3 regions of the Paraburkholderia sp. JHI2823 genome follow, and region 1 is predicted to be linked to each of the others. Evidence: predicted binding sites of a transcription regulator. Region 1 holds the regulator's gene; each other region holds the start of a gene.
The links. Region 1 encodes LexA, which represses DNA repair genes until DNA is damaged. Its sites were predicted from a motif close to ACTGTATNNNNATACAGT; they were not measured.

Region 1 (10,605 bases):
TCGAGCTCGGCTTCGAGCGCCCCGCCCGTGCGGCTCTCCAGCTCCACGCGCACCGAGCCGCCCAGCGTCACCACGCGGCGCACGTCGACGACGATGCCGTCGCGATGATCGCTCGCTTCGCGATGCAGCACGAGATCGTGAGGCCGCACGTAGGCGAGCGCCGGGCCCTCGAAGCCGGCACGTACTGAGATCGGCTGGTCCGCGCCGTCGGCCACGAAGCCGCGCGCGTCCACGTTGCCGCGCAGACGGTTCGCCGCGCCGAGGAATTCGTAGACGAACGCCGACTGCGGATGATCGTAGACGTCCTGCGGGCTTCCTACCTGCTCCACGCGTCCATGGTTCATCACGACGATGCGATCGGCCACTTCGAGCGCTTCTTCCTGATCGTGCGTGACGAAGATCGTCGAGATGTGCAGGTCGTCGTGCAGGCGGCGCAGCCATGAGCGCAACTCCTTGCGCACCTTGGCGTCGAGCGCGCCGAATGGCTCGTCGAGCAGCAGCACCTTCGGCTCCACGGCGAGCGCGCGGGCGAGCGCAATGCGCTGACGCTGGCCGCCCGACAGCTCGGACGGGTAGCGCTGCGCAAGCCAGTCGAGCTGCACGAGCTTGAGCAGCTCGTGCACCTTTTCGCGAATCACGGCCTCCGAGGGCCGCTCGCCGCGTGGCTTCACGCGCAGGCCGAACGCCACGTTCTCGAACACCGTCATGTGGCGAAAGAGTGCGTAGTGCTGGAACACGAAGCCCACCTGGCGCTCGCGCGCCCCCACCTCGCCTACGTCCTGGCCTTGCAGCACGACCTGGCCCGCGTCCGCGTATTCGAGGCCCGCGATCACGCGCAGGAGCGTGGTCTTGCCGCAGCCGGACGGGCCGAGCAACGCGACGAGCTCGCCCGCCGGAAAGTCGAGCGACACGTTGTCGAGCGCGGTGAAGTTGCCGAAGCGCTTTTGCAGATTGGTGACGGTGATGGCCATCTTTATTGCTCTCCCAAATGTACCGGTTGACGCACCACGCGAGGCGCAGCGGCATGCTTCGAGGGTTGTTGCAACGCTGCGGCCGGGGGGCCGGCGTACGCGGGAACGTCGTGCGCGCCGCGCAGCTCGGCCGAAAGACGGCGCTCCGCGAGCAGCTTCAGACCAAGCGTGACGAGCGCGAGCAACGCGAGCAGCGAGGCCACGGCAAACGCCGCCGCGAAGTTGTACTCGTTGTAAAGGATCTCGACATGCAGCGGCATCGTGTCGGTCTGTCCGCGAATATGTCCCGACACCACCGAGACGGCGCCGAACTCGCCCATCGCGCGCGCATTGCAAAGAATTACGCCGTACAACAAGCCCCAGCGAATGTTGGGCAGCGTGACGCGGCGGAACATCTGCCAGCCCGAGGCGCCCAGCACGTGCGCGGCCTCTTCCTCGTCGCTGCCTTGCGCCTGCATGAGCGGGATCAGCTCGCGTGCGACGAACGGGAACGTCACGAAGATCGTCGCGAGCACGATGCCCGGCACGGCGAAGATGATCTGCACGTCGTGGTCCGCGAGCCACGGGCCGAGCCAGCCCTGCGCGCCGAACAGCAGCACATAGATGAGACCCGAGATCACGGGCGAGACCGAGAACGGCAAATCGATCAACGTGGTGAGCAGCGCCTTGCCGCGAAACTCGAACTTCGCGATCGCCCACGAAGCGGCAAGGCCGAACGCCAGATTGAGCGGCACCGCGATCGCCGCCGTGATGAGCGTGAGCTTGATCGCCGAGAGCGCGTCGGGGTCGGCTAGCGATTCGAAATAGAAACCAACGCCTTTCGAAAGCGCCTGCCAGAACACCGCGACGAGCGGCACCACCAGAAACAGCGCCAGAAACACGAGCGCGACGCCCGTGAGCAGCCAGCGCACCCAGGCGGCTTCGGTGACCGGATCCAGCCGGCGTGTGCTTCGTTGTTGCGGCAGCGTGCTCATTGCGCACCTCCCGCGATCGTTGCGCCCGCAACGGCATGCGGCGCGCCGCCCGAGGTGATACCCCGGCTCGTGCGGCGTTGCAGATACCACTGCAACGAATTGATGAGGAGCAGCATGACGAAGGAGACGCACAGCATGACCACGGCGAGCGCCGTCGCGCCCGCGTAATCGTATTGTTCGAGCTTCGTGATGATGAGGAGCGACGTGATCTCCGACTTCATCGGCACGTTGCCCGCGATGAAGATGACCGAGCCGTACTCGCCCAGCGCACGCGCGAAGGCGAGCGCGAAGCCGGTGAGCAGCGCCGGCACCAGCGCGGGCAGCACGACGCGGCGGAACGTGAGCCAGCGCGACGCGCCGAGGCACGCCGCGGCCTCCTCCTGTTCGCGCTCGAAGTCCTCGAGCACCGGTTGCACCGTGCGCACGACGAACGGCAGGCCGATGAAGGTCAGCGCCACGAGCACGCCGAGCGGCGTGAACGCGACTTTGAGCCCGAGCGGTTCCAGGAACTGGCCGATCCAGCCATTGCCCGCATAAACGGCGGCAAGCGAAATGCCGGCCACGGAGGTCGGCAACGCGAACGGCAGGTCGACGAGCGCATCGATCAAACGCTTGAACGGGAACGTATAGCGCACCAGCACCCACGCGAGCAGAAAGCCGAACACCGCGTTGATCAGCGCGGCGCCGAGCGCAGCCGTAAAGGTGAGCCGGTACGACGCGATCACGCGCGGCGACCACACGGCGCGCACGAACTGGCTCCAGTCGAGCGTCGCGGTCTTCAGGAAGGTGGCGGCAAGCGGAATGAGCACCACGAGGCTCAGATACGCCACCGTGATGCCGAGCGTGATGCCGAATCCCGGCAGCGCACTGGGCTTGCGTAATCGAAACGTCGATCGAAACGTCGTCATGCTCATCGTCCAGACATGGGTTGCGCGCGTGTTCCAACGCTGCGCCGAAAAGCGCGCCCGTGGGCGCGCTTCGTTGTTATGCGGTGGGATCGTGATCGAATCCCGACCGGTGCTGCATAGTCTTACTGCGGCTGATAAATCGAGTCGAACACGCCGCCATCGGCGAAATGCGTCTTCTGCGCGTTGGTCCAGCCACCGAACGTGTCGTCGACCGTGTAGAGCTTGAGCTTCGGAAACTTCGCCGTGAGCGCCGCGGGGACCTTGTCCGAACGCGGACGATAGAAGTTCTTCGCGGCGATCTCCTGGCCCTCTTCGCTATAGAGGAACTGCAGGTACGCTTCGGCCTCCTTGCGCGTGCCGCGCTTGTCGACGACCTTGTCCACCACGGCCACCGGCGGCTCCGCGAGAATGCTCACCGAAGGCACCACGATCTCGAACTTGTCCGGGCCGAACTCCTTGAGCGAGAGGAACGCTTCGTTCTCCCATGCGATCAGCACGTCGCCGATGCCGCGCTGCACGAAGCTCGTCGTCGCGCCGCGCGCGCCCGAGTCGAGCACCCCGGCGTTCTTGTAGAGCTTCGAAATGAAGTCCTTCGCCTTTTGCTCATTCCCGCCCGGCTGGTGCGACGCGTACGCCCACGCGGCGAGATAGTTCCAGCGCGCGCCGCCCGAGGTCTTGGGATTCGGCGTGACGATCGAGACGCCGGGCTTCACGAGGTCGTCCCAGTCCTTGATGTGCTTCGGATTGCCCTTCCTCACGAGGAACACGATCGTCGACGTGTACGGCGAGGCATTGTCGGGCAGCCGCTTTTGCCAGTCCTTCGCGACGATGCCCTTGTTGGCGAGCGCGTCGATGTCCCAGGCAAGCGCGAGCGTCACGACGTCGGCTTGCAGGCCGTCGAGCACCGAGCGCGCCTGCGCGCCCGAGCCGCCGTGCGACTGCTTGATGGCGAGCGTCTCGCCCGACTTCGCCTTCCATTGCTTGATGAACGCGTCGTTGATGTCCTGGTACAGCTCGCGCGTCGGATCGTAGGACACGTTGAGCAGCGACGTATCCGCATGAGCCGCCGGCGCCATAGCCGCGAGGCCAACGAGCGGTGCAATGCCGATGACCAGTTTTGCCGCCAGCGTCTTCAGCCAACCGGCGTTCCCCGTGTTCCTGGTGCCCATCTATCTGTTCTCCATTTTTGTCCTGCGTAGTGACAACCACTGATGGAGGCCAGTCTAGCGATCCGCTTACATCATTAAAAATAATGTTTCCTCATTCTTTAATACGCAAAAGTGGTAAAGGCGGAGGAAGTCGCTGCCGCAACACGTTTTCGGCTACCGAAGCGCCTCGAAGCGGCGCTATGGCAACGCCCGGTTGTCGAACTTCAAGTAATACTTGAAAAGCGACGGATACTGTATAAAAATACAGTTACCTGTTCAAACATACAGTGGCGCCATGACCAAACTCACCGCACGACAGCAGCAGGTTTTCGATCTCGTTCGCCGGGCAATCGAGCGCACGGGCTTTCCGCCCACGCGCGCGGAAATCGCCGCGGAACTCGGTTTCAGCTCGGCCAACTCTGCGGAGGAGCATCTGCGCGCCCTCGCGCGCAAGGGCGTGATCGAACTGGCTGCAGGCGCCTCGCGCGGCATCCGGCTCGTGCCTGGGCCCGACGACCTGCCGCACCAGTTCACGCTGCCGCATCCGGGCATCATGCAGCTCTCGCTGCCGCTCGTAGGCCGCGTCGCGGCGGGTAGTCCGATCCTCGCGCAGGAGCACATCTCGCAGAACTACATGTGCGACCCTGCGCTCTTCTCGAGCCGTCCCGACTATCTGTTGAAGGTGCGCGGCCTCTCGATGCGCGACGCCGGCATTCTCGACGGCGACCTGCTCGCGGTGCAGAAGAAGGCCGAGGCGAAAGACGGCCAGATCATCGTGGCGCGCCTAGGCGACGACGTGACCGTCAAGCGCCTGAAGCGCCGCCCGAACGGCGTCGAGTTGATCGCCGAGAATCCCGACTACGACAATATTTTTGTCGAGGCCGGCAGCGCGGATTTCGCGCTCGAAGGCATTGCGGTCGGCCTGATCCGGCCTACCGAATTCTAAGCAATCCGCTTGCGCTCATTTGCGCCCCCGTTGCGCCCCGTTTGCGCGATCTCTGGAGAGAGTCATGGAACGCCTTGCCCGCTTGCTGCCCTTCCGTCAATTCGGCCGTCTGCGCCATCTTCGTGGAATCGCGTCATGCGCGCTTCGCGAAGTCCGCGTCCCCGCCGCAGCGCTGAACCGCTCGCTTTTCGAAGAGACGCCAGGCATGGTGGCGGCCAGCACCGCCGATCTCCCGGCGCTGCCCTCGGCACAGCCGGCGTTTGCGCGCGTTTCGCTCAACAGCACGCTCAACACCGAGCAGCCCATGCGCCGGGCGCCGGTGCGCGTCTACCAGGGCCCGTCGCGGCTCATCCTCGTCGGCACGGTGGATGCGGTTTGCCGCGCGATCGACCGCTGCATCGCCGAACAGTCCACCGACCTCCCGGCGGCGCTCGCGAAGTAAGGTCGCGAGCCGGTTTTCCGCTCAAGAGGTCGCGCTCGGGATCACGTGGGGATTCTTTTCGCTGGTTTGCGGTCAACACCACGTTTGAACGATTTACCCTATCCCGATGACGGAATCCCTCACGACTCCACGTAAGACGCACGGCTGGAAAAAAACCGTTGCGATCACGGTTGCGATCGCCATGGTCGTTGCCGCGGTCGGCTACGCCTACGCGTCGCCCTATATCGCGGTGAATCGCATGAAAGCCGCGGCCGACGCGCGCGACGCCGCCACGCTCGACCAGTACGTCGATTACCCTGCGCTGCGCTTGAGCCTCAAGCAGCAGGTTGGCGAGATGCTGCAGCGGCGCATTCATGCGGAACACAGCAGTAACCCGCTGGTGATCCTCGGCGCCGTGATCGGCGCGGCGCTGATTGGCCCGCTCGTGGATGCGTACGCTACGCCTGAGGGCGTCGCCGCGCTGCTCGATGGCATGCCGCCGACGGGCAAGCCCGGCGACCGGCCGCACGCGCCATCGCCAGAGGAATCAGGCGCGCAGGCAGCACAATCGGCACAATCGGCGCAACCGGCGCAATCGGCACCCGCCCCCGCAGCGCCGCCTGCCGCGCCGCCCGCGCCGGCGTCCGGGAATCCCGCGCCCGGGGCACGGCCAGTTACCACGGCTGCCTATCGCGGCCTCAACGAGTTCGCGCTCACATGGGACCGCGGCAGTACGGGCGAGCACTATGCCGCCATCCTGCAGCGTCACGGGCTCTTTGGGTGGAAGCTCTCGGCAGTGGAGCTCAATGAAGGAAACGCCTCGAATTGAGGCGTTTGTGAAACGATGCCGGAACAGGTCCGTTCCAGGGGAACCGGGCGCGCTCCCAGCGCACTACGCGGCGGCTTGCTGCTTGTCCTCGGCAGCCGACGAACACGCCACCAGAATGCTGCACGACACGCGATCGAGCAGCGGCGTGTTGCCCGCCCCCATCCACCAGCGCGAGAGCCCGGTACGGCAGCGATGGCCCACAACCACGAGGTCGACATGCAGTTCGTTGGCCAGATTCGCAATCTCGTCGATCGGATGCCCGAACGCGAAATGCCCCTGCGCGCGCACGCCGCGCTCGGTCAGCCAGTCCACGCCTTCCTGAAGGATTTCTCGCGCCGTTTCCTCGAAGCGGCCGCAGGCCACATCGGTGAGGAGGCCGGCACTCTGCGCGATCGTCGAACGCATGTCGACGACCGACAGCAAATGCGTTTCCGCCTGCAGATCGAGCGCAAGATCAGCGCCGCAACGCAGCGCCTTGCGGCCTTCGCGCGAGCCGTCGTAACAGAGCAGAATTTTTTTGTAGCTCGCCATGATCGCTTCTCCGTGCCCGCATGATTGCCGGCTGTGCGATGCTCATCATGGTGCGCCGCAATTGCGCGTGCAAGGGCTGGAAAACGCCAGGTCAGCATCGGAAAACGCCAGATGCGCCTTGGGCGAGCCGAATACTTGTCGCGGCATGCATTAACCTCGAACAGCGCAAAGGGCCGAGAGCGGCCGCCCACTCGCTGCGCCGCAATGCACTAGAATAGGCCGCCTTGTTTCGTGCGATTGTTCGTTCAGCTCTTCGTTCGTTTTTTGTTCGACTCGCGCGCCGCCCGTTCGACTCACGTTCAACCGGTCCATGCCCGCACCCGCCATCGAATTCGAGCAGGTCTTCAAACATTACGGAGACAGGACGGTCGTCAACGGCCTGTCGTTCGATGTCCTCCCGGGCGAATGCTTCGGGCTGCTCGGCCCCAACGGCGCGGGGAAAACCACGACGCTGCGCATGCTCCTTGGCATCGTTTCGCCCGATGCCGGGCGCATCAGCCTGTGCGGGGAACCCGTGCCGGCGCGGGCGCGCCATGCTCGTCAGCGCGTCGGCGTCGTCCCGCAGTTCGACAATCTCGATCCCGACTTCACCGTACGCGAGAACCTGCTCGTGTTCGGCCGTTACTTTGGTTTATCCGCGCGTGAAACGAAAGCGCTCGTCGCGCCGCTGCTCGAGTTCGCGCGCCTCGAAAGCAAGGCCGACGCGCGCGTGGGCGAGCTTTCGGGCGGCATGCGCCGTCGTCTCACACTCGCGCGCGCGCTCGTGAACGACCCCGACGTGCTCGTGATGGACGAGCCCACCACGGGCCTCGACCCGCAGGCGCGTCACCTGATCTGGGAGCGCCTGCGCTCGCTGCTCGCGCGCGGCAAGACGATTCTCCTCACCACGCATTTCATGGAGGAGGCCGAACGGCTTTGCAATCGCGTGTGCGTGATCGAAGAAGGCCGCAAGATTGCCGAAGGCGCGCCCAAGGCGCTGATCGAAGCGGAAATCGGCTGCGATGTGATCGAGGTCTACGGACCGGACCCGGTTGCACTGCGCGACGAACTCGCCGCCGACGCAAAGCGTACCGAGATCAGCGGCGAGACGCTGTTCTGCTACGTCGACGACCCCGCGCCCGTGCATGCGAAACTGCGCCATCGATCGGACCTGCGCTACCTGCACCGGCCCGCGAATCTCGAAGACGTGTTCTTGCGGCTCACGGGCCGCGAGATGCAGGATTGACGGCGTCAAAATCCAGGATCGCCAGGGACACCATGGAGACACGCACCAGCCCCCCCGCACCCGCGCGCCCGGCCCATTCGCCGGTGCGCGAGCCCCGCGCCGCCCTGCCTTCGAACGCCACGCACTGGATTGCCGTGTGGCGGCGCAACTATCTGGTCTGGCGCAAGCTCGCCATCGCCTCGATGTTCGGCAATCTCGCCGATCCGATGATCTATCTGTTCGGCCTCGGCTTCGGGCTCGGGCTGATGGTCGGCCGCATCGACGGCGTCTCGTACATCGCCTTTCTCGCGGCGGGCACGGTGTCGTCCTCGGTGATGATGTCGGCGAGCTTCGAGTCGATGTATTCGGGCTTTTCGCGCATGCACGTGCAGCGCACATGGGAGGCGATCATGCACACGCCGCTCACGCTTGGCGACGTCGTGCTCGGCGAGGTCATGTGGGCCGCGAGCAAGTCGATGCTTTCGGGCGCGGCGATCATGGTGGTGGCCGGCATGCTCGGTTATGCGAGCTTTCCTTCCATGCTGCTCGCGCTGCCCGTGATCGCATTGGCCGGCCTCGCCTTCGCGAGCTGCGCGATGATCGTGACGGCGCTCGCGCCGTCCTACGACTTCTTCATGTTCTATCAGACGCTCGTGCTCACCCCGATGCTGCTGCTCTCCGGCGTGTTCTTCCCAATCGCGCAGTTGCCCGCGGCCGCCCAGCACATCACGCTGATGCTGCCGCTCGCTCACGCCGTTGCGCTGATCCGGCCCGCCATGCTCGACCGGCCTGTCGAAGACGCCGGCCTGCATCTGCTGGTGCTCGCGATTTACGTCGTCGTGCCGTTCGCGATCGCTTCGATACTGTTCCGCCGGCGCATGATGCGCTAGGACACCGCGAGGCATTCAGTCCTCGTCATCGCCCCAGGGAATATCGACGTCCGAAATAAACGCGACCGTCGCAAACGGTCCGCCTTCCTGGCGGCCGATCTTGCCGTCGGCGCGATGCCATTCCACGCGGAACATCGTCGACTGGGTCTGGGCGAGCAGGCGGACCGTGCGGATCTCTTCAGGATCGGACTCCTCCACCGGACCATCGAGCGAGACGAGCAGCGACTGCGGCCAGAGACCATCGGCCGGGTCGTAAATGCGATCGCCATCGGGAATCGACGTGTGCGCCTCGACGCCAATGGTGGCCGACGCCTCGACGATCATTTTGCCGAGCGCACGCAGCACTGCCGTGGCGCGGGCCGAATTCGCCTGGCGAATGGCGAGATCGCCGCGCGTGAGCGCCTGCTCGAGTTTCGGATTGGTTTTTTGCTGTGCCATGCTGTTTTTCGGGCTGTGGCCCGCTCCGTGGCGGACGGCGAACCGTCCGCGTATTGACTGGTAGGCAGACGCTGGACGCATCGCACGTTCCTCGTCCCATGTCCCTGGAAGCGTCGCTAGAAACCGAGTGCCACCGCCGCGAGCCCCGCGGCGATGCCGAAGCACACCACCGTGGTGCCCACGATCGCGAGCATGCGCGGCCGGAACGAACCCGCCAGCATCGCGAACGACGGCACGCTCACCGGCGGCAGCGTCATCAGGAGCGCGCCCGCGGGCCCCACGCCCATGCCGAGCGCGAGCATCGCCTGGATGATGGGGACCTCGCCGGCCGTAGGGATCACGAACAGCATGCCGACAAAGGCGAACGTGACGATCCAGCCGAGGCTGCTCGTCACCTCCGGGCCGATGTGCGGGAAAAGCCACGCGCGCGCGGCGCCAAGCAGCAGCACCAGCACGATGTACTCCGGCACGAGGCGCACGGCCATGCGCGCGAAAATGCGCAGCCAGCGCACGAAGACGTTGCCGCCTTCCGCCTGCTGCCGGGCGAGCTGCGCGAGGCGGTCGTCGGCGGCACGCGTTTCCTCGGGCGTGACGAGGCGGTTGCAGAGCCAGCCGAGTCCGAACACCATCAAGAGGCCCAGCGCGAGACGCAGTGCGCTCCAATGCCAGCCGAGCACGAAGCCCATGAAGACGAGCGTCGCCGGGTTGAGCACGGAATTGCCGAGCCAGAACGCAATCGCGCCGCCCGCCGATGCATTGCGCGCGCGCAGGCCCACTACCACGGGCGCGGCGCAGCAGGTGCACATCATGCCGGGCACCGCGAGCAGGCCGCCTGCCGCCACGCTGCCGAAGCCCCGCCGGCCGAGCACGCGCGCGACCCATTGCACGGGCAACAGCGCCTGCACCGCGGAGCCGAGCAGCAGGCCGAGCACCATGGCCTGCCAGATCGCCTTGCCGTAGGCGTAAGCGTAATCGAGCGCGGCGGCAAACGACGGCGCGGGGGCGCTGGCCGCGCCGCCCGTGAGAATCGATTTGCCGATGGAGTGCGTCTCCTCGGCCGTGAACGCGCGGTGATAGTAGGGGAACCACTTCACGTAGAACAAGCCGGCCACCGCCAGCAAAATGAAAATGGGCCAGCCGTAAGACGGCGGCGATTGCGCTGGACGTGCGCTCGTCATTGTGAAGTCTCTCCCGGATTGAGCGTACGGACGGCCGGCGGGGCGTCATCGCACGAAGCGCAGTGCGTGCGCATCGCGTGATGGTGCCCCGATCGGCGCATGCTGGATCGTAGTGTATGCCCTGCGAATCGCCAACGATTTTGGTGTATCAGCGTTCGCTATCGCAT
Region 2 (10,605 bases), on a different contig from region 1:
ACCTTCCTTCACGAACAATGCCTGATTGTGCGCATAGGCCGTCAGGTAGTCTCCGTTGTGCTTGATGATCAGCAAGTTCCCGTAACCACGTAGACCGCTGCCGGCGTAGACCACCGTGCCCGGCGCTGCCGCGACGACCGGCGTGCCGGCCGCGTTGACGATGTCGATACCCTTCGAGTCGCGGCCGTCGAAGTTGCGTACGACCTGCCCGCTGGTCGGCCAGACAAGCGAGATCGACGGGCTGGCTGCGGCCGATGGCGCGGACGACGAGTCGGCTGCGTCCGCCGTTTCCCGCGGAGCGCTCGCGCCTGCACGCGGCGCGGCGCTGGTGCGTGCGGTCGTCGTGCCGGCGGGCGGCTCCACGCGCAGCACCTGGCCGACTTCGATGGCATCGGGGTTCGACAGATTGTTCCAGCGCACGATGTTCTGCACAGACTGGCGATTGCTACGGGCGATCTTGTAAACGGTGTCGCCGCGTTCCACGCGGTAATAGCCAGGCCCGACCGGGGCCGATCCACACGCGCTCAGCAACGCAATGAGCGCCGCACATGCAATCCGTCTGATTCCTGGTGCCAACATTGAACCTCGCATGACGTTGCCTCGCGACTGACTGAGCTTCGTCGCCCTGGCAAAACGACCGATTTTAGCGGGTTTGCCGGCAAAGCTGGCTTTTCGCCTGACGAATGACTGACGAAAGCGGCCTCACAGCTACGCCCGTCGGCACCGCATGTGACAAAAGTGAGATTAGCCGTCGAGCGCTTCGACACCGATGCGCAGCACTGCCGTCTCCGTATGGCCCGGGTCCAGCCAGCGCAGCCCGAGTCCATTATGAATCGCATCGGGTAGCCCGAGCCAGGGTTCGATGCAGTAGAAGTCGGAGTTTTCGGCTTCCGTCCATGTCGTCACCGCGTACCAGGCAAGCGAGCCGGGTCGGTTCAGATCGATGGTCACCCGTCTGCCTAGCCCCGGCGCAACAAGGCGTACGGACGAAGCGGGCGGCGTGGGCTCCAGAACATGGAAACGGTCGATGATGCGAGGATCGTCGAGCCGGTACTGCTTCTCACCTGGCTCGGGCGCGCTGATCGAGCCGTCCGCGAGCTGATGGCGGCGCTGTGCGGAGGGCAGATCGAGCGTCGTTTGCGCGCGCTGGGCGTGCGGCAACGCGAAATAGAAATGATGCCCCGCGTACCAGGGAAAAGGCTGTGAGCCGGTGTTGGTCACGCTCAGGCTTACGTCGAGCGTCTGAGCGTCCGCCAGACGATAGAGCGCTTCAAAGCGAAAGGCGAACGGGTAACCCGTGCGTGTGGCGTCGGAGTCGACGAGTGTCATTCGCAGACCATGCCCATCGTCGTCGACTTGCGCCGTGAAGGGCAGGTCGCGCGCGAAGCCGTGCATCGGCAGATCGCGGATGACACCCTGTGCGTCGCGCCAACGGCCGATTTGACCGTCTACGCGATGGCGGCCAAGAAACGGGAACAGCAGCGGGTTCCCGCCGCGCACGCGTGCCGGCTCTGCCCAATTTGCGTTGTCCGGCCAAACGATGACAGGCTGGCCTTCCATATCCCACGAGAGCAATCGTCCGCCGGCCGACGGCGCGAAGCGCAGCGTCGAGGTGCCGCGCGAAAGGGAGATGATGTCCTGCTGCGGGTTGACGTTCATGGGCGAGCCTGGGGTGGTGGGAGAAGGTATCGGCGCACTTGCGCCGGGCAGGCGGATTTTGCGCCGCTTTCGCATGCGTGAAAACCCGCGTCGGGAAAGCGTGACTTTTGTCGAACGATGTGAGTCGGGATAATCCGCATGACCGTGCGTTGGCGCACAGACCATTTTCGCAGGAGACCTGCATGGACCTCGCAATAGCAATGAGCATGGCTCTGTTCAGCCTCTTTGTGGGCAGCAGCGCGTATTTTTTCTACAAGATGGCGCGTTGAGCGCGGCCTATCGGTCCCCTGAGTCTTCTTCGCAATTTCCACCTCACACGTGGTGTCAAGAACCCGTGCATTCGCGGCCAATTTTGTTGCGGCGCGGTAACTTCTCCGACAAATACGTCACCAGGCTTGGCGCTGTAATTCGGCCCAGGCATAATCGGTGCGCTCCGCCGCACCGGCTCCGCATGGTCCGGCACCTTACGTCAATATTACGAGGATCCGCGCGTGAGTCTCTGGTTTCTACTCTTCCTTAGCGTGTTGCAAGGCGTCACGGAACTCTTTCCCGTGAGCAGTCTCGGTCATACGCTGCTTGTGCCGGCCGTTTTCGGCATGCACATCGACAAGCATGCGCCGCAACTCCTTCCGTTCCTCGTTGCTTTGCACCTGGGGACTGCCGTCGCGCTGCTCTGGTATTTCCGCGAGCGTTGGGTCGCGCTGATCGGCGGCTTCTTCGGCTCGCTGGCCGGGCGCAAGAACGATGAAGGACACATGATGTGGGCCCTCATCGTTGGCACCATTCCGACGGGCATTGTTGGCCTCGTGTTGGAAAAGCGCATCGAAGCGATCTTTCACGATCTGCGCATCGTCGCGGCGGCACTGATGGTCAACGGCGTGCTGCTGTGGTTCGGCGATCGTCTTCAGCGCGCGCGCGCCCATCGTCCGCCGGAGAAGCTCACGTTTCGCCAGGCATTTTTCGTCGGCCTTGCGCAGATCGGCGCGCTCATTCCCGGCTTTTCGCGCAGCGGCCTCACGATGATTGCGGGCAATGCGGCGGGCCTTACTGCCGAAAAGGCCGCGGAGTTCTCATTCCTGCTCGGCACGCCGATTATCTTCGCGGCTGGCGTGCTCGAACTGCCCAAGCTCTTTCATGCGCGAGACCAACTGGTGACGGCGCTCGTCGGGGGCGTGCTCACCGGGATCGCGGCCTGGCTGAGCGTGAAGTTCCTGATGCGCTATTTCGAGGGGCGTGGGCGCCTGGCATCGTTCGGCGTCTATTGCCTGATCGCGGGCGCGATCTTCCTTGGCTGGTTCGCGTTACATCAGCAGCCGGTTTGATTGCGGCACCCGTGACCCTCGGAAACGCGACCACCCGCGCGACCGCGTGAGACTATCGCGGTATAATCCAGCCCCGTCTTCGTGGGGCCGTTCGGGGCCTCGCACGCGACCACGCGACAGTAGCTCAGCTGGATAGAGCATCGGCCTTCTAAGCCGAGGGTCGGGGGTTCGAGCCCCTCCTGTCGCGCCAGATCAAATGAACATAAAGCCCGGCCTTTCTCGCCGGGCTTTTCACTTTCCACCGTTCGATCGCAGTAGGGCGATGAACCGGTGTTCAGCAATGCCGAAATCAAGGACGTAATTGCCTCACTGCGTTCACCGACTGCCGGCAGCCGGAGGTGCATTGCTTGATGGCCGAGCCGTCACCATCGGGCACATCTGAAAAGGACCGATCGAGGGCGGCCAGCGGCTTGCACACGGCCTCGCATGGCAGGTGAAAAAAGGGTGCGTGTTATGCTTTTCGCCGATACCGAATACCGATTGCCCATCGAGGAGAACATCCAATGGCCACGTTGCCCCGAGCCCTGCACACCCTGAGTACCCTGAGCGCGGCGCTCCTTGTCACGATCGGCACGAGCAGCGCGCATGCCGCCAATCTCGGCTTTCTAAACAACACGCCGATGTCGTTCATGAACCAGGCGGACTACAGCTCGCTCCAGAATGCCGTGCGCGACGCCGTCGAGCACAAGGCAGATGGCGAGAGCACGACCTGGACCAATGAAGGCTCGCGCAACAGCGTGCGCGTCGACTCGACCATCACGCCGTCGAACACGCGAAAGGAAGGCGACAAGACTTGCCGCGACACGGAAGTTGTCATCAATGCGAAGGGGCAGTCGATGACGCTGCGTCCACATTTCTGCCGCGTGGGGGAAGGCGCGTGGAAGTTCCAGAAGCAGCACTGAGCGCGCGGTGAACGCCAAGGTCGTTTCGTGCGGCATCGTGCTGCTAGATCCTCACGGCCGCGTGCTGCTTGCGCACGCAACGGGCACGAATCACTGGGACATTCCCAAAGGGCAGGGCGAACCCGGCGAGACAGAATCACAAAGCGCGCGCCGGGAAATGGCCGAGGAAACCGGCATCGTGCTCGCAGCGTCGCGGCTCGTCGATCTCGGGCGCTTTGCTTACCGGCGCGACAAGGATCTGCATCTCTTTGCGGCGCGCGCGGCGCCCGACGAACTCGACCTGTCGCGCTGCGTTTGCGTGTCGCTCTTTCCGCGCCGGGAGGACGGCGTGATGATTCCCGAAATGGACGCCTGGCGCTGGACCGTTCCGTCCGACGTCGCCAGCTACGCGAGCCGCAGTCTCACGCGGCTGTTCGAGACAGCGCTTTCGCTCCCGGAACTGCACCGCAAACTCTGATCCGCCGGAACAGGCGGCGCCGCAACGAGCGCCTCGCCTTTTCCGATGTGCGGCGGATGCGGCTTTAACGCCCCACAGCTTCGCCGAGGAAGTGGCGCGCGTAACGCTCGTTGATCTCCGAGAGGCGGAAGAGCGTGAGGAAGTCGGCGCAGTTGAAGTCGGGGTCCCAGGCGGGCGCGCCGCAGATCTTCGCGCCAAGGCGCAGGTAGCCCTTGATGAGAGGCGGCGGCACGGCAGGCGTGCCGGTGCGCAGTTCCTCGACGGGCAGCGGCGTGTGCGGGAACGCGCGGTATTCGGGCGCCGTCAACGCGTTGGCGCCGAGCGCGCAGTACAGGTTCGCCGCGTAGTGGCCGCCGTCGGCCATCGCGACGCTCGCGCAGCCGAGCATCGTCTCGTAGCCGTTGTGCGTCATGTAGCCGCCAAGGCCGCCCCACAGGGACATGATGACCGAGCCGCTGCGGTAGTCGGGGTGCACGCACGAGCGGCCCACTTCGACCATCTTCGGGCGCAGATGCGCGAGGCGCGAGACGTCGAACTCGCTTTCGGCGTAGAGACGGCCGATGCGCGCCGCTTGATGCGGCGGCAGCACGCGATACGTGCCGACGACCTTGAGCGTGTCGAGGTCGCGTACGAGCAGGTGGTCGCAGTAGGCGTCGAACGCGTCGACATCGAGGCCGGCCGGACCGGTCAGGTGTGCGCCCATTTCCTCGGCGAACACGCGGTAGCGCAGACGCTGGGCCTCGCGCAGTTCCTCGTCGCTGCGAGCCCAGGCCACCTGCAGCCGATGCTGCGCGGTGACCGTTTCTTCGGCGCGCGGCAGGCGCCGATTCGACTCGAATAGCGTCGAGGCGAACGGCAGGGTGGGCGTCGGCAGATCTCGCATGGGGCGTCCTTCGGAAGTAAGAGAACTTTCCCGGCAATGTAGTAATACGCGGTTACGTTTCCATGAAAAAGCAGTGACGATTCGATGACGTCGCGCACGGCAGACGGACGACGCGGCTTGCGGCGGCGGGGGTGGGAATGCGGCGGGTTCAGGTGGAGCGCTGTCTGGGCCGCGCACGGGGCGGCCCAATGGGCAGGCTGGAGGACTTATACGAGATCAGGGGTGATGGCGGCGTGCAGGACGGCCTGGTCGTCGCCGTTGCGTTCGCGGCTGGCCAGCCAGAGTACGCCGGCTTTCTTGACGGCCCAGCTGCGCGAGTCGGCGCCGCCAGAGAGCAGCCGCGCCGCGACTTCGCCGAGGGTAGGCTGATGGCCGACCACGACGACCGTCGAGGCCAGCCCATCGGGCCACCCGACGGCGCTCAGTACCGCCTCGACGCTCGCATCGGGCGCGAGTTCACGGGCCACGCGATACTGGTCGGTGAGCGCCTCGGCGGTTTGGATGGTGCGCGCGGCGGGGCTCGCGAGAATCAGCGTGTCCTCGGGCAGGCGCGCGCGCAGCCAGCGCGCCACGTTCTGCGCCTGCTTGCGCCCGCGTGTGGTGAGCTGGCGGGCGAGGTCGGTGGCGGCACTGTCTTCGGCTTCGGCGTGGCGCCAGAGGATGAGATGCATGGCGTCTCCTTTTGGCTGCAAGGTTGCGCGTAAGGGGTTGGTTGTCATGGTGCGCGCCTCGCTGCGAGGCGGCAAGCGCGGATGAGGTTCTTTTTTTGCGTGCGGCGATTTGACGGCGCTGGCCCACTACCGATACAATCTCTGATTCGTCGGAGCGTAGCGCAGCCTGGTAGCGCATCTGATTTGGGATCAGAGGGTCGTAGGTTCGAATCCTATCGCTCCGACCACAGAATCAAGGACTTACGGTGTCATGCCGTAAGTCCTTTTTCTTTTTCCGCTGTTTGCGGCGCCGGCAAGCTGTCAACCCGCTGCCTTCCCCGCTTTCCCGTCTCCTCCAATCTCTCAAAATACTGTATAAATATACAGGTGGAGGCAAGCCGACCTCCTTCCCACCCATGCCCCATTTCCAGCCGGGCAGGGTGAGGTATTCCCATCGATCAGGCCCAGAATCATGGCAGCAGTCCAGATCCCTGCGCAGCCCATCACCGCGCAACTCGCCGCGCAGCTCGCCGCACACTTGCCTCCCCGGCTGCAAAGCCGCGTGTGGCAAGGCGATCAGCTTGCCCACGCGAGCGAGCGTTCGGTGCCGAGCGGCCACGCCACGCTCGACGCTCAGCTCCCGGGCGCCGGCTGGCCCGCGGGCAGCTTGACCGAACTGCTCGTCGAGCAGGGCGGCGTGGGGGAGATGCGGCTCGTCGCGCCGGCGTTGCGCGCGCTCACCGCGCAAGCTGGCAGGCACGTGCTGCTGGTCGCGCCGCCGTGGCGTCCGTACGCCTGCGCGCTCAAGACCTGGGGGCTCGCCCTCGAACGCGTGATCTGGGTGCGCGCGGCCGAAGAGGAGGCCGCCTGGGTGGCCGAGCAGGCGCTCAAGCAGGAAGGCATGGGCGCCGTGCTGCTCTGGCAGACGAAGGCGCGCGCCGATGCCGTGCGCCGCCTGCAGGTCGCCGCCCAGGATTCGCAGGCGCTCGCGTTTCTCGTGCGGCCGCTCGCCGCGCGCAACCAGTCGTCGCCGGCGCCGTTGCGCATGACCTGCTCGCCGGTGCCGGCGCCCGCCGACGCGAACCTGAACCGGCGGCAATGGATGCAGCTCGCCGCGCTATCCGTCGATATTTTCAAGCGCCGCGGGCCGCCGCCCGCCCAACCACTCGTCATTACATTGCCGCTGCAGGACGCAGTGCTGCCCCAGCCGGACGCAGCTTCCGTCGTCATGCCGTGGCCCGGGGTCAATCATGCTGTGGATCGCCGTCACCTTGCCGCTGTTGCCGCTCGAGGCCGTCAGGCCGCTGACGCCGCCGGTGCCGTCAACGTCATACCCGTCACCCCCGTCTGAGGACGTCGAGGCCTGCGCTGCGCTGCGCTGTTACGCGCTTGCCGATCCCACGCGCATCCTGATCCCCGATCAGGGCGCGCTGCGCCTCGGCGTGCAGCCCGGCAACACGCGCTCGCATGCGCTGGCGCTCGCGCCGGGGCTCGTGCTGCTCGAGCCCGATCCGGCGCGCGAGGCCCGCGCCTTCGAGGCGCTCGCGCTCGCGTTGCTCGCCTATACGCCCAAGGTGGCGCTCGCGCAGTCGCACACGCTGTTGCTCGAAGTCGGCTCGGGGCTGCGTCTGTTCGGCGGCGTGCGCGCGCTGCTCGCCAGGGTCGCGGCGACGGTGGCCGGCTGCGGACACATCGCACGCATTGCCTGCGCGCCCACGGCGTGGGGCGGGTGGACGCTCGCACAGGCGCGCGCCACCCGTTCGTCGCGCCGCTGGCATGTGCTCAAGGAAACGACGCTCGAACGCGTGCTCGATGCATTGCCGGTCGCGCTCGCGCCGTTCGCCGCGCAGCACGACCACGCGCTCACGCAGATCGGCTGCGCGACGCTCGGCGATCTGCGGCGGCTGCCGCGCGACGGCATCGTGCGGCGCTTCGGCGACGGCGTGCTCGGCTGGCTTGCGCAGGCGCGCGGCGAGGCGCCCGATCCGCGCGTCTGGTTCGCCGCGCCGCCGTCGTTTCACGCGTCGCTCGAATTGCACGCGCGCGTGGAGAGCGCCGAGGCGCTGCTCTTTGCCGCGCGCCGCCTCGTGATGCAGCTGGCCGGCTGGCTCGCCGCGCAGCACGCCGCGCTGAGCGCTTTCGAACTGCGTCTCGCGCACGAGCTGGCCTCGCGGCATGCGCCGCGCACTTCCAGTCTCACGATCGCCTGGGCGGCGCCTTCGCGCGACGCCGAGCACCTGCTGTGGCTGCTGCGCGAGCGCCTGAATCAGACCGAACTCGCGGCGCCCGTGATCGGCCTCGCGCTCGTCGCCTCGCAGGTGAGCGAATACGCGGCGCCCACCGACACGCTCTTTCCGATGGCCGAGGCCGCCGAGGCGTCGCTTGGCCAGCTTTTCGAGCGCATCGGCGCGCGGCTCGGCGAGCAGAACGTGCTGCAGCTTTTCGTCGAGGACGATCACCGGCCGGAGCTGGCGATGTCGGCGCGGCCTTACCGCGAGAGCGGCGCGAAGCGCTCGCGCAAGCCGCGCAAGGGGCGCAACGGACCCGATATGGAAAAGGAAAGCGCGCCCGTGCAGAGCGCCTTCGACCTTCCCGAAGTGCCGCTGCCGGCGCAGCCGCGCCCGGCATGGCTGCTCGAAAAGCCGCTCAAGCTCGCGACGCGCGGCGACAGGCCGGTTTATCGACGGCCGTTGAAGACGCTCACGCGCACCGAGCGCATCGAGTCCGGCTGGTGGGACGGCGAGGGCGTCGGGCGCGACTACTACGTCGCCGCCGACGACCAGGGCCGCATGTTCTGGCTGTATCGCGAGCGCATTGGCGGCCAGTGGTATCTGCAAGGGCTTTTCGGCTAGCACTTATTCGTCGTTTTTTGGGTTTCAGGAATCATGTCGACCAGCGGGACGGGCGCGCCGTCGCCTTCTCAGTTACCTGCACAGTTGCCTCCGCAGTTGCCTGCGCAGTTGCCTGACTACGCGGAACTGCACTGCCTCACCAACTTCACTTTCCTGCGCGGCGCGTCGCGCCCGGGTGAGCTGGTGGAGCAGGCGATCCGCCATGGCTACCGCTCGCTCGCGATCACCGACGAATGCTCGTTCGCGGGCGTCGTGCGCGCATACAGCGCGCTCAACGAGTACGACGAGGCGCGCAAAAAAGCCCATGACGAAGCCGTGCGCGAGGCCCGCGCGCTCGGCGGCAATGCTGCGGCCGCGGCCCTGGGCCCGTTCGAGCCGTCGTTGCAGTTGCTGATCGGCAGCGAGCTGGGTCTCGTCGACGAACATGGCGCACCGTTCTGCACGCTCGTCGCGCTCGCCATGAACCGCGAGGGCTACGGCAATCTTTGCGAGCTGATCACGCTCGCGCGCTCGCGTGCGGCGAAGGGCAGCTACCGCGTGCATCCCGCCGATTTCACCGAGCCCGGGCCGGGCTTCGAGCATCTGAAGCATTTGCGCGACTGCGTGCTGCTGCTGGTGCCGCAGCGCGCGGCCACGCTCGCGCAAACCATGCGGGCCGCGCACTGGCTCGCGGGCTTCGCGGCCGAGCGCGCCTGGCTCGCGCTCGAGCTGTGGCAAACGGGCGGCGACGACACGCAGATCGAAGTGCTGCGTCACGTCTCGCAGGAAAGCGGCCTGCCGCTCGTCGCGGCGGGCGGGGTGCTGATGCACGCGCGCTCGCGCAAGCCCTTGCAGGACACGCTGAGCGCGATCCGCATCGGTAAGCCGCTCGCTTCGTGCGGGCGCGCGCTGGAGGCGAATGCGGAGCGTCACTTGCGCTCGCGCGTACGGCTTGGCGCGATCTATCCGCGCGAGGCGCTCGACGCGACGCTCGAAGTCGCGCGCCGCTGCACGTTCTCGCTCGGCGAGCTGGCCTACGAATATCCCGAGGAACTGGTGCCGCCCGGCGAGACGCCCGCTTCGTGGCTCGAAAAGCTCGTGATGCAGGGCGCGGCCGAGCGCTGGCCCGATGGCATGACCGAAAAGCGCCTCAAGCAGATCGAAGAGGAACTGCGGCTGATCGCCGAGCTGAAGTACGAGAAGTACTTCCTGACCGTGCACGACATCGTCCGCTACGCTCGCGAGCAAAAGATCCTGTGCCAGGGGCGCGGCTCGGCGGCGAACTCGGTGGTGTGCTACTGCCTGAAGATCACGGAGATCGACCCGGTACGCATGAACATGCTCGTGGCGCGCTTTCTGTCCCGCGCGCGCAACGAGCCGCCCGACATCGATGTCGACTTCGAGCATCAGCGCCGCGAGGAAGTCATCCAGTACATCTACCGCAAGTACGGCACGCGCCGCGCCGCGCTGGCCGCGACGCTCATCACCTATCGTTCGCGCAGCGCGCTGCGCGACGTTGGGAAGGCGCTAGGTCTCGATAACGCGCTCGTCGAAAAGCTCTCGGGCGCGCATCAGTGGTGGGACGGTCCCGACTCGATCGCGCGCCATCTGGAGGAGGCGGGCTTCTCGCCGGACTCGCACGTCACGCAGCAGCTCATCCGGCTCACGCGCGAGCTGCGCGGTTTTCCGCGCCACCTCTCGCAGCACGTCGGCGGTTTCGTGATCGCGCGCGACAAGCTCTCGCGGCTCGTGCCGATCGAAAACGCGGCGATGAAGGACCGCTACGTGATCGAGTGGGACAAGGACGATATCGACGCGCTGCGGCTTCTGAAAGTGGACGTGCTCGCGCTCGGCATGCTCTCGGCGATCCGGCGTTCGCTCGAATTCGTAGCGCTGCGGCG
Region 3 (10,605 bases), on a different contig from region 1:
CCCGGGTTCTTGAGCATGAGCTTGAACGCTTCGGTCACCTTCTCGGTCGTGGCACCGCCGCCGACGTCGAGGAAGTTGGCCGGCTCGCCGCCGAACAGCTTGATGGTGTCCATCGTCGCCATCGCGAGGCCTGCGCCGTTCACGAGACAGCCGATGTTGCCGTCGAGCGAGATGTAAGCGAGGTCGAACTTCGAGGCTTCGATTTCAGCCGGATCTTCTTCGTCCAGATCGCGGTAAGCCACGATTTCGGGGTGGCGTGCAAGCGCGTTCGAATCGAAGTTGAACTTCGCGTCGAGCGCCGTCACGGTGCCGTTGCTGGAGACGTTCAGCGGGTTGATTTCGGCCAGCGACGCATCGGTTTCCCAGAACGCCTTGTACAGACCCTTCAGGATGTCGCGCGCTTGCGGAATCGAAGCAGCGGGCACGCCGATTTTCGCGGCGAGGTCGTCGGCCTGCGCGTCGAGCAGACCCGTCGACGGCTCGACGATGACCTTGTGGATCAGTTCCGGGTGCTTTTCGGCGACTTCTTCGATGTCCATGCCGCCTTCGCTCGAACCCATCAGAACGACCTTTTGCGACACGCGATCGACGACGAGGCTGACATACAGTTCTTGCTTGATGTCGGCGCCTTCTTCGATCAGCAGGCGGTTGACCTTCTGGCCTTCCGGACCGGTCTGGTGCGTGACGAGCTGCATGCCGAGGATCTGGTTCGCGTACTCGCGCACCTGCTCGAGCGACTTGGCAACCTTCACGCCGCCGCCCTTGCCGCGGCCACCCGCGTGGATCTGTGCCTTGACGACCCAAACCGGACCGCCCAGCTCTTCAGCGGCCTTGACCGCGTCATCCACCGAAAACACCGGGATGCCGCGCGGGACCGCGACTCCGAATTTCCGCAGGATTTCCTTACCCTGGTACTCGTGAATCTTCATGCGTGATTCCTTCAGTCTGAGAGTTGGAGTGAACTTCGATTCCGCTGTTGTTATTCATGCGTGACGGCGCCGGCCCTGCCCTCTCGGCCCGGGCTGCTGTCGTCGCGCACGCCGGCGACGTCCGCGCCGCGCTCTATGGAACGCGGCACATAGCCATACCAGCGCGGATAAAACTGCTTCACCGCCTCTGAGTCCAACCGCAGCGCGTGGCAGCGGCCAAGCTGGAAAGGCGGCTTCTCGCCGGCGGCCTCGTTGCCTCCGGCGGTCTTGCCGAGTTCCGGTCCGGGCTCTTCGCCCGGCGAGCCATTCGATGTGTCCCACACCTCTCCGACGAACGCCTGGATCGCGACGGTCGGCAGTACGCCCAACATTTCTGTGAGATGCGTGCAGCCAGCCGTGCCGGCGACGAGCCGGCCCGCTTCGCGGCGGAAGTTCTGGAGGAGATTGAGCCCGATGAGGGCCCGATAGGCGGGGTTAGCGTTCTGGCACTGACCGTCATAAGGCACCCAGTCGGACGACGCCTGGGCGTCGACGACGTTGAGCTTGCGATCGATCGTAATGCGCAGCCAGAGTTCATGGATCGGCAAACCGTTGGGCCGGACACCGGCGGCGAGCGGCACGTCGCGTGGCTTGTGGTCGGTCAGGCACGCGTCGATGTCCCACAGGCCGTCTTCGCGCTCATAGGCAACCGCCCGGATGGCGCGCTGATGGCGCAACTGGCGGGGCACGGGCGGGGAAAGCGGCATGCTAAAGGTAAGACCGGATGGGAAAACCTCGCGATTTTAACATACCGGGTATTTGGGACAGCCGCGGATACAAAGGGCCGGCTCACAGGCCCGGCGCGGGTTTGCGCGCGCCGGTTTTCGGGACGACCGGCTCAATTGCCGGAGCCGTCTTCCTCGAGACCCTTGAGGATCTTGCCGATGATCGACATCGAGAAGCCGCGCGCCGCGAGAAAGCGCGCCTGGCGCGCGCGCTCAGCCGGCGTTTCGGGCAACTGACCATACTTCTTCTGCCAGACGGCGCGGGCGCGCACGAGTTCGGTCTCGCGCAAATGCGTGCTCACCTCTTCGATGAGCGCGTCGCCCACGGCGTGGCGCTTCAGTTCGCTGACGATGCGTCCTGCCCCCACGCGCGCCGCGCGCCGGTGCACGACGCTTTCGGCAAAGCGGGCATCGGAGAGCCAGCCCTCGCGTTCGAGCGAATCGAGCAGCGCCTCGAGCGCGTCGGCGTCGTCGGTGTACGGCATGAGCTTGCGCGAGAGTTCGGCACGGCTGTATTCGCGGCGCGAAAGATAGCCGAGCGCGCGGCCTTTGAGCGAGCGCTCGGGACGCTGCTTTTCCGCGGGCGATTTGTCGCGCGCGCGCGCTCGTGCAGCGCGCGTGGTCGAGCTGCGCTCGTAGGTGTCTGCTTGGGGTGTGGTGGCCTCGTCTGGCTCGTCCATCGGTGCCCGCCGGGATCGCGAGCCGGACGCCGCTTTGGATGACGGTTCGGACCTCGCGTTCGGCGAAGCCTCACCTTGCGCGCCGAAGAACGCCTCGAACGGCACTTCGAAAACCGCGCCGCCATCGTCACCGATATCGGCCGGCGAAGAATTGTCCCCGCCAGAATGCGCAAAGCCGCGATCGCCCGCCTGGGCGTCGCGGCTCGAAGAGCGCATGCGTGGGTCGCGCAGCGAATCCGCAGGCAAACTCGCGGACAAATCCGTGCGCAAGTTCGCCTGCTCGGAAGACATCGTGGACGCCGCCCGAGACGGCGGCATCGAAGCGGACCCGCCCTTGCGCATCGGCTTGCCTTAGTGACGAGGGCTTATTCTTCGTCGGCGATCTCGACTTCGCCGCCATCATTGGCGCCGACCGGCATCGTGTTGACGCCGAGCGATTCACGGATGCGGTTTTCGATCTCGCGAGCAATGTCCGGATTCTCGCGCAGGAATTCGCGCGCGTTGTCCTTGCCCTGGCCGATGCGCTCGCCGCTATAGCTGTACCACGCACCCGCCTTGTCGACGATCTTGGCCTGCACGCCGAGGTCGATGATTTCGCCCTGACGCGAGATGCCTTCGCCATAGAGGATGTCGAACACGGCTTCGCGGAACGGCGGCGAGACCTTGTTCTTCACGACCTTCACGCGCGTTTCGCTGCCGATCACCTCGTCGTTCTTCTTGATCGAGCCGATACGGCGAATGTCCAGACGCACCGACGCGTAGAACTTGAGCGCGTTGCCGCCCGTGGTGGTTTCCGGGTTGCCGAACATCACACCGATCTTCATGCGGATCTGGTTGATGAAGATCACCATGCAGTTCGTCTTCTTGATCGTGCCGGTGAGCTTGCGCAGTGCCTGCGACATCAGACGCGCCTGCAGACCCGGCAGCGAGTCGCCCATTTCACCTTCGATTTCGGCCTTCGGCACGAGCGCCGCGACCGAGTCGATCACGATCATGTCGATCGAGCCCGAGCGCACGAGCGCGTCGGTGATTTCGAGCGCCTGCTCGCCCGTGTCCGGCTGCGAGATGAGCAGTTCCGGCACGTTCACGCCGAGCTTGGCGGCGTACTGCACGTCGAGCGCGTGTTCCGCGTCGATGAACGCTGCCGTGCCGCCGAGCTTCTGCAGTTCGGCGATCACCTGGAGCGTGAGCGTGGTCTTGCCCGACGATTCCGGACCGTAGATCTCGACCACCCGGCCGCGCGGCAGGCCGCCCACGCCGAGCGCGATGTCGAGGCCGAGCGAGCCGGTGGAGACTACCTGGATGTCCTCGACCGCCTCGCCGTCGCCGAGTCGCATGATCGACCCCTTGCCGAACTGCTTTTCGATCTGCGCGAGCGCGGCGGCCAGCGCCTTGCTCTTTTCAGCAGTCAGTCCAGCCGAGCCTTTCTTGCTATCTTCCATGAATCGTCCTTTGCTATGATGAACGGCGTCTCGTGACCATGTGCACACCTCATTGCGCACGCCTCATTCGGGCTAATGCACACGAACGCAGACACTGTATAAAAAAACAGTGGTTTTGGCAAGTCTTTACGGCTAACCAGAACCTCGATTTTCGGAGACCGCCGCGCGTCGCGTGGCCGCGCCTTCAAGGACGCGGCGCGGCGCGGGCGCTACGAGGCTCAAGGCCTCGAAGTCGACGCTGGCGCAACATGCGAATCCTCATTGCCGAAGACGACAGCATACTCGCGGACGGACTCGTGAGATCACTCCGCCAATCGGGCTATGCCGTCGATCACGTGCGTAACGGCGTAGACGCCGATACGGCGCTGTCGATGCAGTCGTTCGACCTTTTGATCCTCGATCTCGGCCTGCCCAAAATGCCGGGCCTCGAAGTGCTGCGCCGCTTGCGCGCGCGCAATTCCAACCTGCCCGTGCTGATCCTCACGGCCGCAGACAGCGTGGACGAGCGCGTGAAAGGCCTCGACCTCGGCGCCGACGACTACATGGCCAAGCCGTTCGCGCTCAACGAGCTCGAAGCGCGCGTGCGCGCGCTCACGCGGCGCGGCGCGGGCGGCGGCCCGACCGTGGTGCGTCACGGCGCGCTCTCGTTCGACCAGGTGGGGCGCATTGCGCGCATCAACGACCTGGTGCTCGACCTGTCGGCGCGCGAGCTGGGCGTGCTCGAAGTGCTGCTGCAGCGGCTAGGGCGGCTGGTCTCGAAGGAACAGCTCGTCGATCACCTGTGCGAGTGGGGCGAAGAGGTCAGCAACAACGCGATCGAAGTCTACGTGCACCGGCTGCGCAAGAAACTCGAAGCGGGCGGCGTGCGCATCGTGACCGTGCGCGGGCTCGGCTATTGCCTCGAAAAGGAGGCGAAGGAATCGAAGGACGCGCAGGCCGGCGCCCCCGGCGCCCCGCCGGCGATGCCCGCCAGCCACTACTTCAAGTAAGCGGGAGCGACGATGGCCGGGCGTCCCTCCATCGCGCGCGGCGCGTCGCCCAAAGGCGCGCGAGGCGTCGCCGCGGAGAACCCGTCGGGCGCGTCCGCATCCGCCGCGGACGCCCTCGACGACGACGCACGCGACGCCCGCTACGCCAATCCGTTCGCCCCGCCCGACGAAGCCGAAGCCGCCGCCGAGGCACGCCCGCGCTCGCTCTTCGGCGAAATTCTCGACTGGATGCTCGCGCCACTGCTGCTGCTCTGGCCGATGAGCATCGCGGTCACGTATCTCGTCGCGAAATCCATCGCCAACGGGCCCTTCGACCGTGCGCTCGAAACCGACGCCTATGTGCTCGCCCGCCAGATCCAGCCCGTGAACGGCGTGGCCGAGCTGACATTGCCCGCCTCCACGCGCGATTTCCTGCGCGCCGACAACGTCGACAGCGTGTACTACCAGGTGCTCGGAACGCGCGGCGAACTGGTGGGCGGCGACCGGGACATGCCGCTGCCGCACGACGACGACCGCCCGCCGCCGGGCGTGGTCGAGTTCCGCGACGACACGCTGCACGGCATCGATATCCGCGTCGCCTATACGACCGTCGATCCGGGGCACCTCGCCGCCGCCGGTCCGCAAGATCAGCCCGTGCTCGTGCAGGTCGCGGAGACGCTCGACAAGCGCCGCCAGCTCGCCAACGACATCATCAAGGGCGTGATCCTGCCGCAGTTCGTGATCTTGCCGCTCGCGATCCTGCTGGTGTGGTTCGGCCTCTCGCGCGGTCTCGCGCCGTTGCACGCGCTGCAATCGAACATCCGCATGCGCCGCCCCGACGACCTCTCGCCGCTCGAAGCGCGCCGCGCGCCGCCCGAGATCGAGCCGCTCGTCACCTCGTTCAACGATCTGCTCACGCGGCTCGAACAGAACATGGAGCTGCAAAAGCGCTTCATCGCCGACGCCGCGCATCAGATGAAGACGCCGCTCGCGGGCCTGCGCACCCAGGCCGAGCTTGCCTTGCGCCAGGACGCGCCGGCCGAAGTGCACCGCTCGCTCGAGCAGATCGCGACGAGCTCCGAGCACGCCGCGCGGCTCGTCACGCAACTGCTAGCGCTGGCCCGCGCGGAAAACCGCATGTCCGGGCAGATCTTCACGCCGGTCGACGTCGCGGACGTGGCGCGCCACGCCGTGCGCGACTGGGTGCAGCCGGCGCTCGCCAAGCAGATGGATCTCGGCTACGAAGGCCCGGAAAAGGACTACGGCGGGGAAGACGGCGGAGGTGACGATGAAGCGCCGACGCGCGTGGAAGTGGACGGCAACCCCGTGATGTTGCGCGAGATGCTCTCGAATCTCATCGACAACGCGATCCGCTACACGCCAGCAGGCGGACGCATCACCGTGCGCGTGCGGCCCGAGCCCGCGGCGGGCGTGGTCCATCTCGAAGTGGAAGATACGGGCATGGGCATTCCGGCCGCCGAGCGCGAGCGCGTGATCGAACGCTTCTACCGCATTCTCGGCCGCGACGGCGAAGGCAGCGGGCTCGGGCTCGCGATCGTGCGCGAGATCGCCACGATGCACGGCGGCACGCTCGCGATCGAAGACCATGTCTATCAGGAATCGCCACGTCTCGCCGGGACGCTCGTGCGCGTGACGCTGCGGCTGCGCGGGCGGGTTTGAGCCGTGCGCTCGCCGTCAGAGCGGCGAATCTGACCAATCGACTGTGAAATCCGGGATGGGACTTACCCTTACCCAACGCGTCCAGCCCGCCGCAGCAAGACGATGTTAGGAGACGTTGGCGCACGACTATGAGCAGTTGCCGCGTAATTAGGCGATGATGAGCGATCGAACCCCATTCCGACACGTTGCCAGCAAACCCCTACGCGCGTCAGAAACCAGTAAGTTTCCATTCCAATAATGCTCCGCAGGACCGCTGCGGGCAGCGTGCCGCACTTCGCCGCCCGACGGACCACACGCATATCAAAATACTGGAGACATTTATGGCAACCGTTGGCGGACAAGTCTCGCACGCGCCGATGACCCGCGACGAAAAACGCGTGATCTTCGCGTCGTCGCTCGGCACCGTGTTCGAGTGGTACGACTTCTATCTGGCCGGATCGCTTGCGGCCTTCATCAGCAAGAGCTTCTTCTCCGGCGTCAATCCGACCGCCGGCTTCATCTTCACGCTGCTCGGCTTTGCCGCCGGCTTTGCCGTGCGCCCGTTCGGCGCGCTCGTGTTCGGCCGGCTCGGCGACCTCGTGGGCCGCAAGCACACGTTCCTCATCACGATCGTCATCATGGGCCTTTCGACCTTCGTGGTGGGCTTCCTGCCTGGCTACGCGTCGATCGGCATTGCGTCGCCGGTGATCTTCATCGCCATGCGCCTTCTGCAGGGCCTCGCGCTCGGCGGCGAATACGGCGGTGCCGCGACCTACGTCGCGGAGCACGCGCCTGCCGGCCGCCGCGGCTTCTATACCTCGTGGATCCAGACGACGGCCACGCTCGGCCTGTTCCTCTCGCTGCTCGTGATCCTCGGTGTGCGCACCTTCACCGGCGAAGAGCAGTTTGCTGCGTGGGCCTGGCGCATTCCCTTCGTCGCATCGATCCTGTTGCTCGCCGTTTCGGTGTGGATTCGCCTGCAACTCGACGAATCGCCGGCGTTCAAGCGCATCAAGGCCGAAGGCAAGGTCTCGAAGGCCCCGCTCACGGAAGCATTCGGCCAGTGGAAGAACCTCAAGGTCGTGCTGCTCGCCCTCTTCGGCGTCACGGCCGGCCAGGCCGTGGTCTGGTACACGGGCCAGTTCTATGCGCTCTTCTTCCTCACGCAGACGCTCAAGGTGGACGGCGCCAGCGCCAACATCCTGATCGCGCTCGCGCTCCTGATCGGCACGCCGTTCTTCGTGTTCTTCGGCGCGCTCTCGGACAAGATCGGCCGCAAGCCCATCATCATGGCCGGCTGCCTGATCGCGGCGCTCACCTACTTCCCGATCTTCAAGGCCATCACGCACTACGCGAACCCGGCGCTCGAAGCCGCCACGCAGCGCGCGCCGATCGTCGTGATCGCGGACCCGGCCGAGTGCTCGTTCCAGTTCAACCCGGTGGGCACCTCGAAGTTCACGAGCTCGTGCGACATCGCCAAGAGCGCGCTCTCCAAGGCCGGCCTGAACTACGAGAACGTGGCCGCCCCGGCGGGCACGCTCGCGCAGATCAAGGTGGGCGACACGACCGTCGACACGTTCGACGGCCGTGCACCCGGCGCGAAGGAGGCGGGTGCGGTGTTCGACAAGACGCTTGCGGCTGCATTGAAGGCGGCGGGTTATCCGCTCAAGGCCGACCCGTCGCAGCTCAACTGGCCGATGACCGTGGTGATGCTGACGATCCTCGTGATCTTCGTGACGATGGTGTACGGGCCGATCGCGGCGATGCTGGTCGAGATGTTCCCGACGCGCATCCGCTACACGTCGATGTCGCTGCCCTATCACATCGGCAACGGCTGGTTCGGCGGCTTCCTGCCGGCGACGGCCTTCGCGATCGTGGCGGCACGCGGCGATATCTACTCGGGCCTCTGGTATCCGATCGTCATCGCACTGGGGACCTTCGTGATCGGCATGCTGTTCGTGAAGGAAACCAAGGACTCGGATATTTACGCGCAGGATTGATGGTTTGGCGGAGGCGCTTGCAGGCGGGACCGGTCGGGCCGCAAGCGCCGGTTTGAAAAAGATGGCGAAGGGGGTTGACACCCTCCGGGTGTATCGCCATAATTCGTCTTCTTCGGCGAATTAGCTCAGTCGGTTAGAGCGACGGAATCATAATCCGCAGGTCCGGGGTTCGAATCCCTGATTCGCCACCAGTTGTAAGAAGGCCGCTGTCCCGCAAGGGCAGCGGCCTTTTGTCTTTCGGGACGCTTCAAGTGCGAATCAGGTCACAACCCCACGCACACGTAGTTCCACGCCATGAGGTCGCCGTGCCGGCTTGCCAATGCAAACAGCCCGCTTGCCGTTCGAGTAGCGTGGATTGCGGCGTATCGCCTGGGTCGCGACGCGCACTGCGTGACCGGCACTACGGCGATACGACGGTACACTCACGCGGCACAAGACCGAGCAAATCGCGCAGGGCGTGCAGGCGTTGTCGATCTCGTGGAGACAGGCCAGTCTGCTCCAGCAGACCCTCTATCCTGGACGCCCAATAGTCAAAGCGGATGAGCTGCGGGCGGTGCACCAACGCATTCAACGCGCTCTCCAGTTGTTCGATCTCGGTCTTCGCCATGTTCACGGTCGCTTCCTTGTGTGTTTTGCGAAAGCATCGAATTTCAAATCTGCGGTCCTGACTCCACAGCCGCGATCTTCCGGCAATGACATCGCGTCTGTTCATGCCAAATCGCGTCGCTGTAACGGCAGTTAGTGGTCCTACGTGAGACGCACTACCAATCGACTGCGAAGAAGAGGAGCAGCCCGTGGCCGCTTGCTGCGACGAAAATCCTGCAACAGGACGCTAAGCGACATCGGCATTGTCGGCCGATGCACACAATTCGTGCTTTGCGATCGGCTCGGTCGCGGTCCACGGCGACCAATCGCCTTGCTCATTCGGGACGGCGACACGCAAGGCATGAGAGCCGTCGGAGAACGTGAGCCATTCAATGCTGAGGCGCCAGTCCGCGGCAGGGTCGGCGGCACGGACGTCGCCGCTTCCCTGCTTGAAGTGGAGATTGCCCTCCTGCAGGACGGCAAGCGCCGAATGGCGTTCTGGTTGTGCGCGATTGCGATTCCACCGGTTAAGCAGTCTGGCAGCAATTTCGGCGTCGAACATGTCTAGCGTTCCTCAACGGGCTGATACAGAGATCGACCCAGGCGCATAACTGCGGGGCACGGATCTGACCTGGACGCCGCTTTCACGATCACGCGCAGGCAGGCCATCTAGCAGCGGTTGCCCGAGCAGGCTCTGCCGCACCGCGAAAACCTGAGGCCAGGCTCGATCGACGCGCCTGACACAAGAGCCATATATCGCCCCCGGAAATCGGCGCACACGGAATGACAGCCGCAGATATTGCGCAATCGTTTGCTTCTTCATTCCGAACGAACCCCGGACATCATGGCGATTGACTTGGTAACGGCCTCGCCTTGGAAGGTTTTGATTGGGGTAAACCCTGAATCCTTCCGGACCGCATCGGAGGCCAGGGACACGTTTCACGTCCTCACTTGCGGCGCCCGTTTGCGATTCGTTGCGCGCACACCCATCTGGCACAAACGCTCAACTCTCGATGCGCTCGCGCGTCACCTGCAACAACGCCGCCATCGCGTGGCTCGCTGCCTGCGCGTCGCGACGAGCAATCGCCTCGTACACGGCAGTGTGATCCGGCAACGCCGCGTTGAAGACTTCCGCGCGCTTCGCGTTCACGCGCAACTGGCCTTCCAGCGTCCGCTCGATCAGCGTACCGAGCGGCACCAGCAATTCATTGCGGCAAGCGCCGAGCACGGCAAGATGAAAGCGCAGGTCCGCGCGCACCCATTCGTCTACATTGCGCGCCTGCGCCATCGCATCATGCGCGCTGGCGAGCGACGCAAGCGCGTCGGCATCGTGCGCACTGGCGGCCAGGCCCGCCGCGAACGGCTCGATCATCTCGCGCATTTCCTGGAGCTTGAGCGCAAAGGCCAGCGGCGGTGCCACACGCGCGTACCAGTCGAGCACGTCGGCATCCAGCAGGTTCCAGGCGTCACGCGCGCGCACCCGGGTGCCCACGCGCGGGCGCGATTCCACGAGCCCCTTCGAAGTGAGCGTGCGCAGCGCCTCGCGCAGCACCGTGCGGCTCACATCGAAGGTTTCCA

Region 2: the regulator LexA is predicted to act here: its motif matches at 6,244-6,261, upstream of imuA (translesion DNA synthesis-associated protein ImuA).
Region 3: the regulator LexA is predicted to act here: its motif matches at 3,909-3,926, upstream of recA (recombinase RecA).

What each region holds. Positions count from the first base shown of each region.
Region 1 covers NZ_JAYMRY010000001.1:189,059-199,663, forward strand. Annotated here, with positions in the region: gene VSR34_RS00810 (sulfate ABC transporter ATP-binding protein) at 1-971, opposite strand, end outside; gene cysW (sulfate ABC transporter permease subunit CysW) at 974-1,945, opposite strand; gene cysT (sulfate ABC transporter permease subunit CysT) at 1,942-2,853, opposite strand; gene VSR34_RS00825 (sulfate ABC transporter substrate-binding protein) at 2,976-4,022, opposite strand; gene lexA (transcriptional repressor LexA) at 4,297-4,947, shown strand; gene VSR34_RS00835 (hypothetical protein) at 5,012-5,389, shown strand; gene VSR34_RS00840 (DUF2939 domain-containing protein) at 5,496-6,197, shown strand; gene VSR34_RS00845 (universal stress protein) at 6,261-6,728, opposite strand; gene nodI (nodulation factor ABC transporter ATP-binding protein NodI) at 7,039-7,953, shown strand; gene VSR34_RS00855 (ABC transporter permease) at 7,986-8,822, shown strand; gene VSR34_RS00860 (hypothetical protein) at 8,838-9,260, opposite strand; gene VSR34_RS00865 (permease) at 9,377-10,438, opposite strand.
Region 2 covers NZ_JAYMRY010000036.1:62,813-73,417, reverse strand. Annotated here, with positions in the region: gene VSR34_RS29305 (peptidoglycan DD-metalloendopeptidase family protein) at 1-579, opposite strand, end outside; gene VSR34_RS29300 (aldose epimerase) at 745-1,659, opposite strand; gene VSR34_RS29295 (undecaprenyl-diphosphate phosphatase) at 2,151-2,981, shown strand; tRNA gene VSR34_RS29290 (tRNA-Arg) at 3,095-3,171, shown strand; gene VSR34_RS29285 (RT0821/Lpp0805 family surface protein) at 3,485-3,883, shown strand; gene VSR34_RS29280 (NUDIX hydrolase) at 3,891-4,340, shown strand; gene VSR34_RS29275 (GNAT family N-acyltransferase) at 4,405-5,223, opposite strand; gene sixA (phosphohistidine phosphatase SixA) at 5,430-5,894, opposite strand; tRNA gene VSR34_RS29265 (tRNA-Pro) at 6,045-6,121, shown strand; gene imuA (translesion DNA synthesis-associated protein ImuA) at 6,346-7,224, shown strand; gene VSR34_RS29255 (DNA polymerase Y family protein) at 7,124-8,725, shown strand; gene VSR34_RS29250 (error-prone DNA polymerase) at 8,759-10,605, shown strand, end outside.
Region 3 covers NZ_JAYMRY010000009.1:87,235-97,839, reverse strand. Annotated here, with positions in the region: gene sucC (ADP-forming succinate--CoA ligase subunit beta) at 1-929, opposite strand, end outside; gene VSR34_RS12835 (DUF2889 domain-containing protein) at 980-1,675, opposite strand; gene recX (recombination regulator RecX) at 1,807-2,664, opposite strand; gene recA (recombinase RecA) at 2,739-3,815, opposite strand; gene VSR34_RS12820 (response regulator transcription factor) at 4,064-4,804, shown strand; gene VSR34_RS12815 (sensor histidine kinase N-terminal domain-containing protein) at 4,817-6,463, shown strand; gene VSR34_RS12810 (MFS transporter) at 6,784-8,442, shown strand; tRNA gene VSR34_RS12805 (tRNA-Met) at 8,557-8,633, shown strand; gene VSR34_RS12800 (hypothetical protein) at 8,843-9,049, opposite strand; gene VSR34_RS12795 (hypothetical protein) at 9,275-9,589, opposite strand; gene VSR34_RS12790 (FCD domain-containing protein) at 10,031-10,605, opposite strand, start outside.